Regions from separate parts of the Rhodococcus sp. FW305-130 genome, predicted to be linked through region 1. Evidence: riboswitches for the same ligand, from Rfam matches in the RefSeq annotation. Region 1 holds a riboswitch; each other region holds the start of a gene.

Region 1 (4,540 bases):
TGCTCGCGAAGACGAAGGCCCTCACCGAGGAAGAAGGCGTCGAACAGACCTCGCTCGGCGGTGAGTACCAACCGCCGAAACGTCTCGAAGTCGATCTGGGATCCGCTCGAGGAATCGGACCAGATGGTGGTGTGGTTGACCCCTTGGAAGAAGACGCCGAAGTGAACGTGTGCGTCGGGTCGAGGTACGGCGGAGCGTGATGCAGTCATAGCCGAAATGTCCTTAGCGCGAAGTCAAGTCAGGAGGAGTGGACGAATCGATTTGCGGGCCGCTGCAGGCCGAGGTTGCCCCTCAGAGTCGATCCCGGAACCGGGCGTCGCGTCAATCCGGACTTCGACAGCGCCGGAAGCACGAATTTGGCCAGCACCGGAAGGTCCTCGTCGATCACGAGAGCGTGGAAATGAACACCGTCGAGGTGTCCGGCCAATTCCTTCAGAACCACGGCCGCTTCCCCCGGATCTGCAGCCAGGAGCAGTCGGCCAGTGACGACGGCATTCCCGTACGAGTTCAGCTCGATCAACCGCTGCGCCGCAGACAGATTCGGCGTATCGAATGCCACATCGACCTCGGCGACCACCAATGACGCGCCCTCATCGCGCGCCTTGGCAGCCGACTGTGCAATGGCCTCCACCGAATCACCGGAAACGAGAACAACATCGGCCTGGTGTGGTTCGATGGCGCCGTAGCGGCCGAACACCACCAACTGGCCTTGCGGCGGCCGCGGAACGATTGACGGCCCCTTCACCGAGAAGGTGTCGCCCTCGAAATTGACGTAATGCAGACGATCACGCTCGAGGAAACGCCCACTGAGATAGTCACGGACGACGGCGTCGTCCTCCCACGAATCCCAGAGATCTGTCACGACGGTAACCGAATCCCGCTGCTCCTGCTGACGCGCCGACTCCGTCGTTACCGGAGCCCTCCCCCACGCCCTCGCCGCGGCATCGTCTTCGACCGGAACAGCAAGCCAGCCGCCACGCCCACGCGAGGAGTAGTCCAATGTCGCCAATTGCGAAGAGGTGTGGAACGGTTCGGCGTACGTGGTCCCGACGACGGGGACCAGTCCGATCGTGCTGGTCGTCGCCGCCACGTATGACGCCCTGGAGACGGCATCGATGCGGCCGACAATGTCACCACTCGGAGGGAGGATGGAATCGTCGAACGTCGCGAAGGTGAAGCCCGCATTCTCGGCAGCCGCGACGCGATCGCGCACGGCCTTACCCGTGAGCAACTGATCCGGGCGATGTGAGCTTCGGCGCCAGGCAGCGGGGTGAGTGCCCTCGCCGTCCAGTTCGATACCCACGGCAAATACAGTCATGTGTCCTCCATCGGTCCTGGCGGTAGCACCCACACTGCGGTTAGGTAGCGGGTTGCTGCGGCATCATCGAGCCAGGTCTCTCAGCCACTCTGGATGGTGGATGCAATCTATGCGGGCGACGCTGAACAAGTCAAATCGCGCTTGACGAATCATATTGACCTACAACATATTTCAATACAATCATCCTGATCGAAAGGGTTGCGCAACGCTAGCCGACGTAGACACGAAAGAGCCCCGCCCGACTCGCGTCGGACGGGGCTCTCGGTGTGCGCTGGAACGCTACTTCGCGCCCATCCATGCCTGATCGAACAGCATGATGCCGGTTGCAGTCGGAACCACACCGTGCACGTTCTTCTGCCAAGCCCAGAACGACGTGAGCCCGCCGATCGGCGCCGACGGAACCGTCTCGTTCCACAGCGTCTGAATCTTGCCGATGATCGCCAGGGTCGACGAATTATCCTTGGCTTGTTGTAGATCTGCGATCAGCTGATCCATCGCCGGGTTCGCATATCCAGCAGTATTCGCCATCGAGGTGCTGTTGGTCGTGGAGAACAATCCGAGATCGAGAATCGACTCGTACATTCCGATGCCCGCGTGCGCGAGGTCGAAATCGTGCTTGACGTAGACGTTCTGCACGATGTCGCCGGCGTTGTTGGCCAAGATCAAGTTCACCTCGAACCCGACGGCCTGCAACAGTGACTGCACGGCGAGGCCGATCGCGTGGTCCTTGGGCTCACTGAGCACGACGTAGTCGAGAGTGCCGTCGTATCCGTCTGCCTTCGCCTGATTCAGAAGCTCCTTGGCCTTTTCGGGGTCGTAGGCAATACCCGGTGTGTCTACGTGCCATTGCGACGTCGGACCGAACAACTCCGAGCCAGGCAGTCCCTCACCGTTTTCCACGCGCTGATCGATCAACGTGGTGTCCAGCGCGTAGCCGATAGCCTGGCGAACGCGAACATCCGAGCCCGGTCGGCCTTCACGATTGTTGACAATCTCGGCACTACCGGCGTTGAGCACGTCGATGTAACCGGGGTAACCAGCGGACTTGGCGGAATTGATCGCCGAAGTAAGGCCGCGAATGTAGGCAACATCGAGCTGACCGCTGTTCAATGATTCGAGATTGGCCTGCGGACCGTTGAGTGCAACCATCCGCAGTTTGTCCAGCTTGGGAGCGCCGCCGTAGTAGGACGGGTTGGCTTTGAAGATTCGCTCGACGCTCGGCGTGAAGAGATCTTCGGTGAAGGGTCCGGCACCCACGGCGGTGAACTTGTCGCCTTGCTGCGAACTCGGGGCGACGATCATCCCGTGCCCGAGAGCGAGCATCGACGGAAAGCGCATCCACGGCGTCTTCAGCTTGAAGTCGACCGTCGTGGGGCCGCTTGCCTGCGCCGATTCCACCGAAGCCAGCCACAACTCGGCGCCATTGCCCTTGCCCGCGTTGTACCGATCGATGCTTGCAATCACGGCGTTGGCATCGAGCGCGGAACCGTCGCTGAACTTCACACCGTCGCGAAGTTTCAACGTCCACGTGCTTCCGTCGTCGCTGGTATCGAGCGATTGAGCCAACTTGGGCTCGAACTCGCCGCTCGCAGTGTCGTAACTCATCAGGACGTCGTACACCGCAGCAAAGGCCTCACCGCCGGAACCACCGCGCGCTGCCGTCTTGGTCGGGTCAAGTGAGGGAACGAGAACCTGCACGCCGTACGTCATGGTTCCGCCGGCGACCGCGTCGCCTGGGTCCGGTTGCTCGTTGACCATGCCGGTCACGACGTCCCCCGACGTATTCGTCGTATCGGTTCCGCTGTCGTCACCGTTGCTCGCGCAGCCCACCAACAGAACCCCGGTACCGAGCAATGCGACGGCGACCCGGCTGACTTTCCCGATGCGCCAAGATCTCGAGTGCGACACGGAGATTCCACCTCACTTCCAGTAGACGCAGCCACGGATCGGCCGCAATCGGCTAATAGTGATGTCCTCTGTGGAGTGACGCCCAGCACGTTCCCGGTGACCGGAAACATTCACGGAGACAAAGGATGCGCACAACTGAGATGATCGGGCCGAGTGGTTGACGGCGACTGACATCCGAGCACGAAAAAGCTCCAACCTTATGTTCGAAGAACATGAGATTGGAGCTTGTCGATAAGAATTATGGTGGCCAGGGCCGGGATCGAACCGGCGACCTTCCGCTTTTCAGGCGGACGCTCGTACCAACTGAGCTACCTGGCCGGACGGCACCCGAACCGAATGCCTATCGCATTGCTTTATTCTCAACCAATTGATTGAGAACAAAGCTTTGCGACCCTGACGGGACTCGAACCCGCGACCTCCGCCGTGACAGGGCGGCGCGCTAACCAACTGCGCCACAGGGCCTTGCTTTTTCCTTGCTGTGAAACCGTACTACATCTTCGAGCCGCTCCCAAACCACTGTCCTGGCCTGGCATTTGTGCATCTCAAAGCGTGTCGTGCGGGTCAAACCATACTGCATCGTTTCGCTTTCGCAAAACGTACCCCCTACGGGATTCGAACCCGCGCTACCGCCTTGAAAGGGCGGCGTCCTAGGCCGCTAGACGAAGGGGGCCCGCCGGATCTCTCCGAACTAGTACCCCAACGGCGTTCCGTTGGGAGCTTGGATAGCTTATGGCACAGCGTTCGGAAATCACAAATCGCCTGGTCATGGGCGAAAAGTGGACTATTCCGCGTCGGGGAACTCCACTTGTGGCCAGCCGTCGCGATGAAACTTCTCCAACCACTCCGGTGTGGCCATGGCTTCGAGCACCACTTCGAGGGACTCCTCGAACCACACACCCAGATCGCCACTCGAGGCAATCAGGTCCGCCATGTACCGCTGGCCGGCAAGGCTCGCTGCCAGTACGCGCGTGAATTTCTCCGGGTCCACGTCTTCGCGGAGCAAACCGTCGTCCTTGGCGCGCAATGCCAACTCGTAGGCGGTCTTTCCCCAGACCTGCCCGCCACCAGATTGCACATCCTTGTAGAACTCCGGCTCGATGATCAGCCGGAATTCCGCCTGCACGATTACCTCGGTACGGAAGACCTCGGCAATGTCGAGCACGAGCCCGTGCAATGCGACGAATGGATCGAGGTCTGTTCTCTTGGCCCAACGATCAGTGATTCCAGTGAAGGTTTCGATAGCCGAGGTCAGAACCGCTCGCGCCAACTCTTCCTTGGACTGGAAATGGAAATACATGGCGCCTTTGGTGGCGC
Region 2 (4,540 bases), on a different contig from region 1:
CCACGTTTTCCAGCGCGGTCAGGTGCGGAAACAGGTTGAAGTTCTGGAACACGAATCCGATGTGCGAACGCTGTTTCAGGATCTCGCGGTCACGCAGTTCGTGGAGCCGGTTTCCCTTGCGCCGGTACCCGATCAGTTCTCCGTCGATCCGCACGGTCCCGCGGTCGACCTTCTCGAGGTGATTGAGGGTGCGCAGCAAGGTGGACTTACCGGAACCAGACGGACCGAGAATGACGGTCACTTCGCCCTTGCGGACCAGGAGATCAACGCCGGCAAGTACTTCCAGCGTGCCGAACGACTTGTGAATTCCGCGCGCTTCGACGGCATACACCGTCTCTTCGGCCAGTTCTGCGGTCATCGGGTCGCACCTCTCGGAATATCGAGACGCGCATCGCGAATCTCTTCGAACTTCTTGCGCGCCTTCTGTACCGGAGTCAACGGAAGCGCACGGGCGGATCCTCGTGCATAGTGGCGCTCCACGTAGTACTGACCGATCGAGAGCAACGTCGTGAGGATGATGTACCAGATCGTGGCGACCATCAGCAGGGGCACGACTCGTCCGTTGCGGCCGAAGATGACCTGCACCTGGTAGAACAGTTCGGCGATTGCCATGGTGGAGACGATCGACGTTCCCTTGAAGAGTCCGATGACCTCGTTGGCGGCGTTGGGGAGAATCGCTCGCATTGCCTGCGGGAGAACGATCTTGAAGAACTGGCGACTGCGCGGAATACCGAGCGAGTGAGCAGCTTCGATCTGGCCGTGATCCACCGAAATGATTCCGGAGCGGATGATCTCGGCCGAGTATGCAGCCTGGTGCAGCGCCAAACCGATGACCGCCGCGGTGAATCCGCCGATCACACCGCTGACCTGGAAGGTGAAGAACTCGGGCCCGAAAGGTATTCCGAGAGAAAGCGTCTGGTACAGGTATGTGATGTTGAACCAGAAGAGCAGCTGCACGATGAGTGGAATCGAGCGGAAGGCCCAGATGTAGGTCCAAGCGATCACCTGCAGGACCGGGTTTTTCGACAACCGACCGAGTGCCAGGAAAACACCGAGACCGAATCCGAGGATCGTCCCCCACAGCGTCAGTTTGATCGTCATCCACAGCGCGGCGAGCACTGATTTCGCGGTGAAGTACTGCGCGAAGGTCGGCCAGTCCCAGCCGGGGTTGACGACGAGTCCGTGGATGAACTGAGCAAGCAGTACCAGCACGACCGCACTGATCACCCAGCGCAGCGGGTGCCAGGTGCGAGCAACGACAAGCTCCGAGTCCGGAAGTTGCGGCTCGGACACCGACTTTTCGGGGCGGACATCGGTGGGCGCGCTCACGGCGCGCTACCTGACGGAGTGGACATGACGAATAGACCTTTCGGGGAATGGGAACGCAGCTGTGGTCTCGAGTTGGTGAGCTCGAGTTGCGAAGACGACGGTTCGGTCAGCGACAGTGACACGAAGCGGTGCGGCACAGATCGATATGGCGGCGCCTGTGCGGAGCGTGCGAAGTGGAACCCATGTGATGCCTTCCATCGGTCCTGGCGGTAGCACCCGCTCCCGATCACTCGGGGGGTTGCTGCGACGTCGACGAGCCAGGTCTCTCGGTCGCTCTGGATGGTGAGCAAAGACTAGACCCGAAATGTCTAGTCGTCAAATGTTGTATTTCCCTGCACTGCAAGGGAAATGAAAGATCAACCAGGTTGAAATCGCACTGATTCCAACGGTGTCCGAAGCCGCGTTTGACGTGTTCAATGGAGTGTTCGAACGAAGACCGGGACCGCCGTCTGGACCGACTTTTCCTCTGCCGTACCGTCTGCGGAGTGAGTGGACTCGACGCTTTCTTCATATTGCTGGCCGGCATCGGTGCGGGCGCGATCAACGCCGTGGTCGGCAGTGGAACGCTGATCACGTTCCCGACGCTGGTCGCCTTCGGCATGCCGCCCGTGACCGCGACCATGTCCAACGCGGTCGGGCTCGTCGCCGGCGGAGTTTCCGGCACCTGGGGCTACCGACGCGAGCTGTCCGGACAGTGGGATCGACTGAAGTGGCAGATTCCGGCGTCACTCGCCGGGGCACTACTCGGTTCCTGGTTGCTCATGCATCTACCCGAGAAACTGTTCGAAACCATCGTTCCGGTGCTGTTGGTCCTCGCCCTCGCGCTCGTCCTCCTCCAACCACGCATCCAGGCGTGGGCCAAGAAGCGTTCAACCGAAGAAACGACGCTGTCCACCAAGAGGCTGATGCTCCTGACCGCCGGCACCTTTGCGGTCGGCATCTACGGCGGATACTTCACTGCCGCGCAGGGCATCCTTCTCATCGGTGTGATGGGTGCCATCCTCCCGGAAACCCTCCAACGCATGAACGGCGCGAAGAACCTGCTCTCACTGCTCGTCAACATCGTTGCAGCGGGGATGTACATCACTCTGGCGTTCGATCAGATCAATTGGGCAGCAGCCGGTTTGATCGCTGTCGGCTCGCTCGGCGGTGGCGTCCTGGGCGCCCGCTACGGACGGCGCCTGTCCCCCACTGCATTGCGCTACACGATTGTCGTCGTCGGCCTGATCGGGCTGTGGCGCCTTCTCGCTTGATCGCCCACATCGGGCGGCACCCGCACATACTGGAGTCATGACCAGTACAGAAGATCAGACCGGTTGGACCTACCTCATGGACATGGACGGGGTTCTCGTCCACGAGGAGCACTTGATACCTGGAGCGGACACGTTCCTGGCAGAGCTGGCGTCGAACGACATCCCGTACATGGTGCTCACCAACAACTCCATCCGAACCCCGCGTGACCTGCGAGCACGCCTGCTCAATTCGGGACTCGACATCCCGGAGAAGTCGATCTGGACGTCAGCGCTCGCTACCGCGACGTTCCTGGCCAACCAGCGGCCAGGCGGCAGCGCCTACGTGGTCGGCGAATCGGGCCTGACCACTGCCCTGCACGACATCGGTTACGTCCTGACGGACAGTGACCCCGACTACGTCGTACTCGGCGAGACGCGCACGTACTCGTTCGAGGCGATCACGACCGCCATTCGCCTGGTCGAGCGTGGTTCGCGGTTCATCGCCACCAACCCCGACGCCACTGGGCCGTCGCGTGACGGCTCGCTGCCGGCCACCGGCTCGGTCGCCGCTCTCATCACCAAGGCAACCGGACGCGATCCCTACTACGTCGGCAAGCCCAACGCCTTGATGATGCGCTCTGCCCTGCGGTCCATCGGCGCTCATTCGGCCAACACATTGATGATCGGCGACCGGATGGACACCGACATCGTCTGTGGCCTCGAAGCCGGACTGCAGACGATTCTGGTGATGACCGGGATCTCGACCCGCGCGTCGGTGGAGCTCTTCCCGTACCGACCCACAGTCGTTCTCGAGTCGGTCGCCGATCTTGTAGGAATGACAACCGATCCATTCCGTAGCACCGCAAACAATTGATTCAATTGCAAAACAAAACCGCGAGTCGGTAATTAACTGGTAAAAAACACTAGATTTGCCAGGATCCGACTCGTCCACTTTGTCCAGCTGGACAAACAAGCGGTTTCTTTCGAAGGAAGATTGCGTACTGATAGTTATTCGCAGGTCAGAGGCGAATACACCCCGACAATAGGTGGATCGCAGTCCAAAAAGAAATTTGAGAAAAAGTAGTAACGAATCGTTTGCCGTGGCTGATACTCATGTCTGAACGACCCATTTCGGGTCCCAGACATGAAATGAGATTTTCATGAAGAAGCAGACCAAGGGCGCGATCGCTGCTGCTGCGGCCGGCGCCCTCCTCCTCGGCGGTGCGGGCTCGCTCGCTGTGTGGAGCGACTCGGCCGACGTCAGTGGCGGCGGACCCGTCACTTCCGGTGCACTCGACCTGAGCGCCTGCGCACCGGTCGGCGGCGGTTGGAACTCCCTCAATCCGACGAAGACCGCGATCACCAACATCTCGGCTTACCGCATCGTCACCACCGAGAGCATCGAATACACCTGCGACGTCACAGTGACCGCAGTGGGCGATCGTCTCGCGGCTGTTCTGACCGCTGATACGGCCGGCATCGTTCCAGGTGCCAACAGCGCCGAACTTGCCGCCGCTGTACAGCCGGTTACGACCATCAAGGACGCTGGTGGCAACCCGATTTCACAGATCACCAAGGTACAGAACGGCACGATCGTGCACGTCGGAGTCCGTCTGAACTTCACCGAGGTGGCCAACCAGGTCGCGCAGAATCAGTCGCTGAACTTGGCGGCGATGAAGCTGGTCGTCACTCAGACAGCGCTGACTCCGGCTCCGTAATTTCATGAGGAAAAAGGTCTGGGGAGCGATCGCAGTCGCGGTGGCTGCTGTAGCGGTGTTCGCATCGTCACAGCAGTCGCTCGCGCTGTGGTCCGATTCGGCGAGCGCGAGTGGTGGGACCGCAACCGCTGCCAGCGTCAACCTCACCGTTGGTACATCGGCCGGAACCAGTGCGGCGTACACCCTGGCGAATTTGACGACGGCCACGACGCCTGTGGTCCCGGGAAACACGGTGCAAGCTCCGCTCACCGTCAAGAATTC
Region 3 (4,540 bases), on a different contig from region 1:
TCAGCTGGAACAGTTCGGGCCGGGGCACAAGCACGGTGCGTCGCACGGTACTTCGCGCATCTACCGTCAGGCGTACGACAATCACCTGTACACCGGGTTGGCGGCCGACGCGCTGCCGCTGTGGCGGGAGTTGGAGACCACGACGGACATCGGGTTCCTGGAACTCACCGGTGCCGTTGATCACGGCCTGCCGCAGGCAGTGCAGTCCAAGGCGAAGATACTTCTCGAGGCGGGCATCAAGGGCGAGATCCTCACCCCTGCCGAGGCGTCCGCCCGTTGGCCGGGGCTGCGATTCGACACCACGGTGCTCCATCATCCCGATGCAGGCCGGTTGCACGCGGACCGCGCCGTGACCGCTCTGAAGGCGGGAGCGGTGTTTGCCGGCGCCGAGGTCCGTCACGACGTTCGGGTGTTGGCACTCGCGCGGGCGTCCTACGGCGTGGACGTGGTGACGGACAGTGGAACGCTCGCAGCTCGTCAGGTAGTGATCGCGGCCGGTGCGTGGACTGCGGATCTGATCGAAGACAGCGGTCTCGGCTCCGAGATCGTACTGCCGACACTGCGCACGACACAGGAACAACCGGCACACTTCGCACCGCTCGATCCCGGAGTCGAGTGGCCGAGTTTCGTTCACCACACCGGCGCAGAATTGGAGACCGCGGGGATCTACGGGCTTGGTTCCGAGGACGGGATCAAGATCGGCGAACACGCGACCGGGCCGGTGGTGACTCCGCAGACCCGTGACTACACCCCTGGTGTCGACGGAGAGCAGCGATTGGTGGAGTACGCCGAGTCGTGGTTGCCCGGTGTCGATTCCACCCGTGTCGAGTCGCTCACCTGCCTGTACACGAGCACGCCGGACAGTAACTTCGTCATCGACCGAGTCGGAGCCGTCACGGTGGCGGCGGGGTTCTCGGGGCATGGGTTCAAGTTCGGTCCGGCCTTGGGTGAACTTGTGGCGGACCTCGTCGACGGAACCACCCTCGCTCCGGAAGTTTTCAGGCTGGGGGAGCGTTGACCAGATTCATGGAGGAAAGTGTTGTGGCACTGGAGCTCGGAACTCGACAGCTCGAGGGTGTCGGAGCGGTAGAGGTCTATTCGGTATCGCAGGACGATCCCTTGGCAGCTCCACTGATCGCGGAGTTGGCACTCGAATACAGTTCGCGTTACGGCGGGACTCGCGAAGCGATGCTCGAGGATCTCACGACGTATCCGGCAGAAGAATTTGCCTATCCGCAGGGTGCGCTTCTGGTGCTCACCCACGACGGTCTGCCGATCGCCGGTGGTGCGTTTCGTCAATTCGATTCCACCACTGCCGAACTGAAGAGAATCTGGACATCGGTCGACTATCGGAAGCGCGGCCTCGGCAAGGCCGTCGTTCGCGAGTTGGAACGAGAGGTCGAACTTCGTGGATACAACCGGGTGTTTCTCACGACGGGTCCTCGGCAACCCGAGGCCGTCGCGCTGTATCTGTCCAGTGGATACACACCGCTTTACGACGCGTCACTCTCGCCCGAAGAGGTGGGCATCCACCCGTTCGAGAAACAACTTCGGGTCCTCGAAAATGTGACTCGAGCAGCAATTCCTACCGACCGGGTTGACAACACCCGGGTTTAACCTCGTACACTTGCGAACGACCATCCAGAGCGACCGAGAGACCTGGCTCATTGAAGTCGCAGCAACCCCCCGAGTGATCGGGTGCGGGTGCTACCGCCAGGACCGATGGAGGAACACGAAATGAAGGCAGTCGAAGGCGGTTTCGATACCGCCTGGTCGCGTCGTCACGTAGACCTGTGCCGCACCGCGGGATCTTTCTGTACCAACTGACCTCGGTCAGTCATTCACACTCAGGCGAGTCGTCGACAAGTCTGTTTTCTCTTCTCTCACAAGTGATTCGTGCTCGATCGCCTTTCTCGTCTCAGGCGACGGGTGCGCTCTTCGGCATGCCTCTTTAGGAGTTCTTGGTGTCTTCGCCCTCATTCGGTGCCCGCAAACGCGCGACCGTAATCGCCGGTATCGGTGCTGTCTCGGTTCTCGGCACCGTCCTCGCCGGCTGCAGCAGCGGGAGTGACAGTGCTGCCGACGCAGGCCCCGCCCAGTCCGGCGGAACCCTTCGCTACGGTCTGTCGCAGGCGCCGACGTGTGCCGATCCGGCCCAGGCCGGCAGTAACCAGACCGTGTATGTCACTCGGACCGTGGTGGATTCGCTGACCGATCAAAATCCCGACTCCGGAGAGATCACCCCGTGGCTCGCCAAGAGCTGGGAGATCAGCCCCGACGCCGCTAGCTTCACGTTCGTCCTTCGCGACGACGCCACCTTCAGTGACGGCACCCCGGTGACGGCGGATTCGGTGAAGAAGACCTTCGACTCGGTCAAGAATCTCGGACCGAACGCGTCGTTGGCGAAGAGTTACCTGTCCTCGTACACCGGTACCGACGTCGTAGATGCTCACACGGCGAAGATCAATTTCTCCGGACCCAATGTTCAGTTCCTGCAGGCAACTTCGACGCCACAGCTCGGAATCCTCGCCGATTCCACCACCGCGCTGGCATCCGAGCAGCGCTGCCCCGGTGCAGCGGTGATCGCCTCCGGACCGTTCGTGTACACCGACTGGCAGCAGGACAAGAGCGTCAAGATCGCCAAGCGTGCGGGATACAACTGGGCGTCGGACGCGGTCGCGCATCAGGGTGAGGCCTACCTCGACGGCGTCGACTTCACGGTGGTCCCCGAATCTGGTGTGCGGGCAGGCAGCGTGGCCTCCGGCCAGCTCGATGCGGTCAGCGATGCGCTTCCGCAGGATGCGCCGCAGATCGAGGGCGCAGGCGGACGAATCCTCACAAGGCCGAACCCGGGTGTGAGCTTCTTCTTCCAGCCAAACGTCAGTCGCGGCGTTCTCGCCGATCAGGCTGTTCGCCAGGCCATCATTCCCGCGATCAACCGCCAAGAACTCGTCGACACCGTTCTGGATCCGTCGTTCTTCCCGGCCACGAGCCCGTTGGCTCACACCACTCCGCTCTACAGCGACGAATCGAGTGTCGTGACGTACGACGCCGACAAGTCGGCGAAGCTTCTCGACGCGGCTGGTTGGAAGACCGGCAGCGACGGTATCCGCGAGAAGGACGGGCAGAAGCTCACTTTCAGCGTCACCTTCAGTCCGGTGTTCTCGGGTAACCAGGCCATCCTCGAGCTCGTACAGCAGCAGCTCAAGAAGGTCGGCGTCGACTTGCAGCTCAACCTGGTCTCGAACGGTGAATGGACCGAGAAGGGAGTATCGGGTGATTACGATTCGCTGTATTACAACAGCACTCGCGCGGACGCCGACATCCTGCGGGCATCGTTCAGCACAGAGGGCCGCAACCTGAACCGTCGCGGCGCAGATCCGGAGCTCGACAAGGTTCTCACAGACCAGCTTGCAGCCACGGACAACGGCCAACGCGGCGAACTGGTATCCACTGCACAGGAATTGATCCTCGACCGTGGACTCTCCATCCCCACCATCGAGCTCTCACAGGCCATCGGTGCCGGATCGAGTGTGCAGGACCTGAACTTCGAAGCCTCTTCACGCCTGCAGTTCTACGACGCATGGTTGTCGGGTAAGTAATCATGACTCGATACGTACTCACCCGACTGGGTCAGGCCGCAGTGGTCCTGTGGGCCGCCTTCACCATCTCGTTCGTGATTCTGTTCCTCCTGCCGAGTGATCCCGTCAGCATGGCTGCCGACTCGTCCGGTCAGGGTGTCGCAGTGGATCAGGCTGCGCTCGATCAGCTTCGGGCGCGGTACGGCTTGGACCAGTCGGTGTGGGTGCAGTACTGGACGTCGCTGACAAATGCTCTTCGCGGCGATTTCGGTACATCGATCTCCACCGGTCAGCCGGTGACGGATGCCATCTTCTCGGCGCTGCCCAGCACTCTGGTGCTGGCAACCACCGCTTTGGTTCTGGCCGTGTTGTTCGGAGTGGCGATCGCGTTCTTCGCTACCTACACCCGCAAGCGGTGGCTCGCGAACCTGTTGTTCTCGCTGCCGCCGCTGGGTGTGGCAGTGCCTACTTTCTGGGTGGGCCTGATTCTTCTGCAACTCTTCTCGTTCCGTCTGCACATCTTCCCGGCATTCGGAGACAAGGGATTCGCAACGGTGATTCTTCCGGCGATCACCTTGGCGATCCCGACCGGCGCGGTGATCGCGCAGGTGCTCACGACCAGCCTGCAGTCGACGCTACGTTCGCCGCATGTGGAGACTGCGTACGCCAAGGGCGCAAGCCGTTGGCGCGTGCAGACCCGTCACGCGTTGCGACTGGCGAGCATTCCGGCATTCACCATTGCCGGTGTGCTGGTCGGCACGCTGCTCGCCGGCTCGGTGGTTGTGGAAACGGTGTTCTCTCGCGCGGGCGTCGGCCGTCTGACACAGACGTCGGTGATGGCGCAGGACATCCCGGTGGTGCAGGGAGTCGTTGTGTTCGCCTCTCTCGTGTTCGTGCTCGTCAACCTCGCGGTCGACCTCTTCTACCCCTTGATAGATCCACGGATCATCCAGACGAAG

Evidence for each region. Region 1 has a riboswitch for S-adenosylmethionine ahead of AC3WQS_RS03010 (LLM class flavin-dependent oxidoreductase). Riboswitches for the same ligand answer to the same signal wherever they lie in the genome.
Region 2: it holds a riboswitch for S-adenosylmethionine, as region 1 does, so the genes downstream of both, AC3WQS_RS26650 (amino acid ABC transporter permease) here and AC3WQS_RS03010 (LLM class flavin-dependent oxidoreductase) in region 1, are expected to answer to the same signal.
Region 3: it holds a riboswitch for S-adenosylmethionine, as region 1 does, so the genes downstream of both, AC3WQS_RS26675 (putative leader peptide) here and AC3WQS_RS03010 (LLM class flavin-dependent oxidoreductase) in region 1, are expected to answer to the same signal.

What each region holds. Positions count from the first base shown of each region.
Region 1 is NZ_JBYTAP010000001.1:603,545-608,084, reverse strand. It holds gene AC3WQS_RS03015 (NtaA/DmoA family FMN-dependent monooxygenase) at 1-209, opposite strand, end outside; gene AC3WQS_RS03010 (LLM class flavin-dependent oxidoreductase) at 239-1,318, opposite strand; SAM riboswitch class I at 1,323-1,418, opposite strand; gene AC3WQS_RS03005 (ABC transporter substrate-binding protein) at 1,598-3,226, opposite strand; tRNA gene AC3WQS_RS03000 (tRNA-Phe) at 3,468-3,544, opposite strand; tRNA gene AC3WQS_RS02995 (tRNA-Asp) at 3,615-3,688, opposite strand; tRNA gene AC3WQS_RS02990 (tRNA-Glu) at 3,824-3,896, opposite strand; gene AC3WQS_RS02985 (TetR family transcriptional regulator) at 4,008-4,540, opposite strand, start outside.
Region 2 is NZ_JBYTAP010000009.1:259,950-264,489, reverse strand. It holds gene AC3WQS_RS26655 (amino acid ABC transporter ATP-binding protein) at 1-358, opposite strand, end outside; gene AC3WQS_RS26650 (amino acid ABC transporter permease) at 355-1,329, opposite strand; SAM riboswitch class I at 1,521-1,615, opposite strand; gene AC3WQS_RS26645 (sulfite exporter TauE/SafE family protein) at 1,815-2,582, shown strand; gene AC3WQS_RS26640 (HAD-IIA family hydrolase) at 2,620-3,435, shown strand; gene AC3WQS_RS26635 (alternate-type signal peptide domain-containing protein) at 3,722-4,279, shown strand; gene AC3WQS_RS26630 (hypothetical protein) at 4,284-4,540, shown strand, end outside.
Region 3 is NZ_JBYTAP010000009.1:266,026-270,565, forward strand. It holds gene AC3WQS_RS26665 (FAD-dependent oxidoreductase) at 1-1,018, shown strand, start outside; gene AC3WQS_RS26670 (GNAT family N-acetyltransferase) at 1,027-1,617, shown strand; SAM riboswitch class I at 1,635-1,729, shown strand; gene AC3WQS_RS26675 (putative leader peptide) at 1,738-1,827, shown strand; gene AC3WQS_RS26680 (ABC transporter substrate-binding protein) at 1,965-3,602, shown strand; gene AC3WQS_RS26685 (ABC transporter permease) at 3,605-4,540, shown strand, end outside.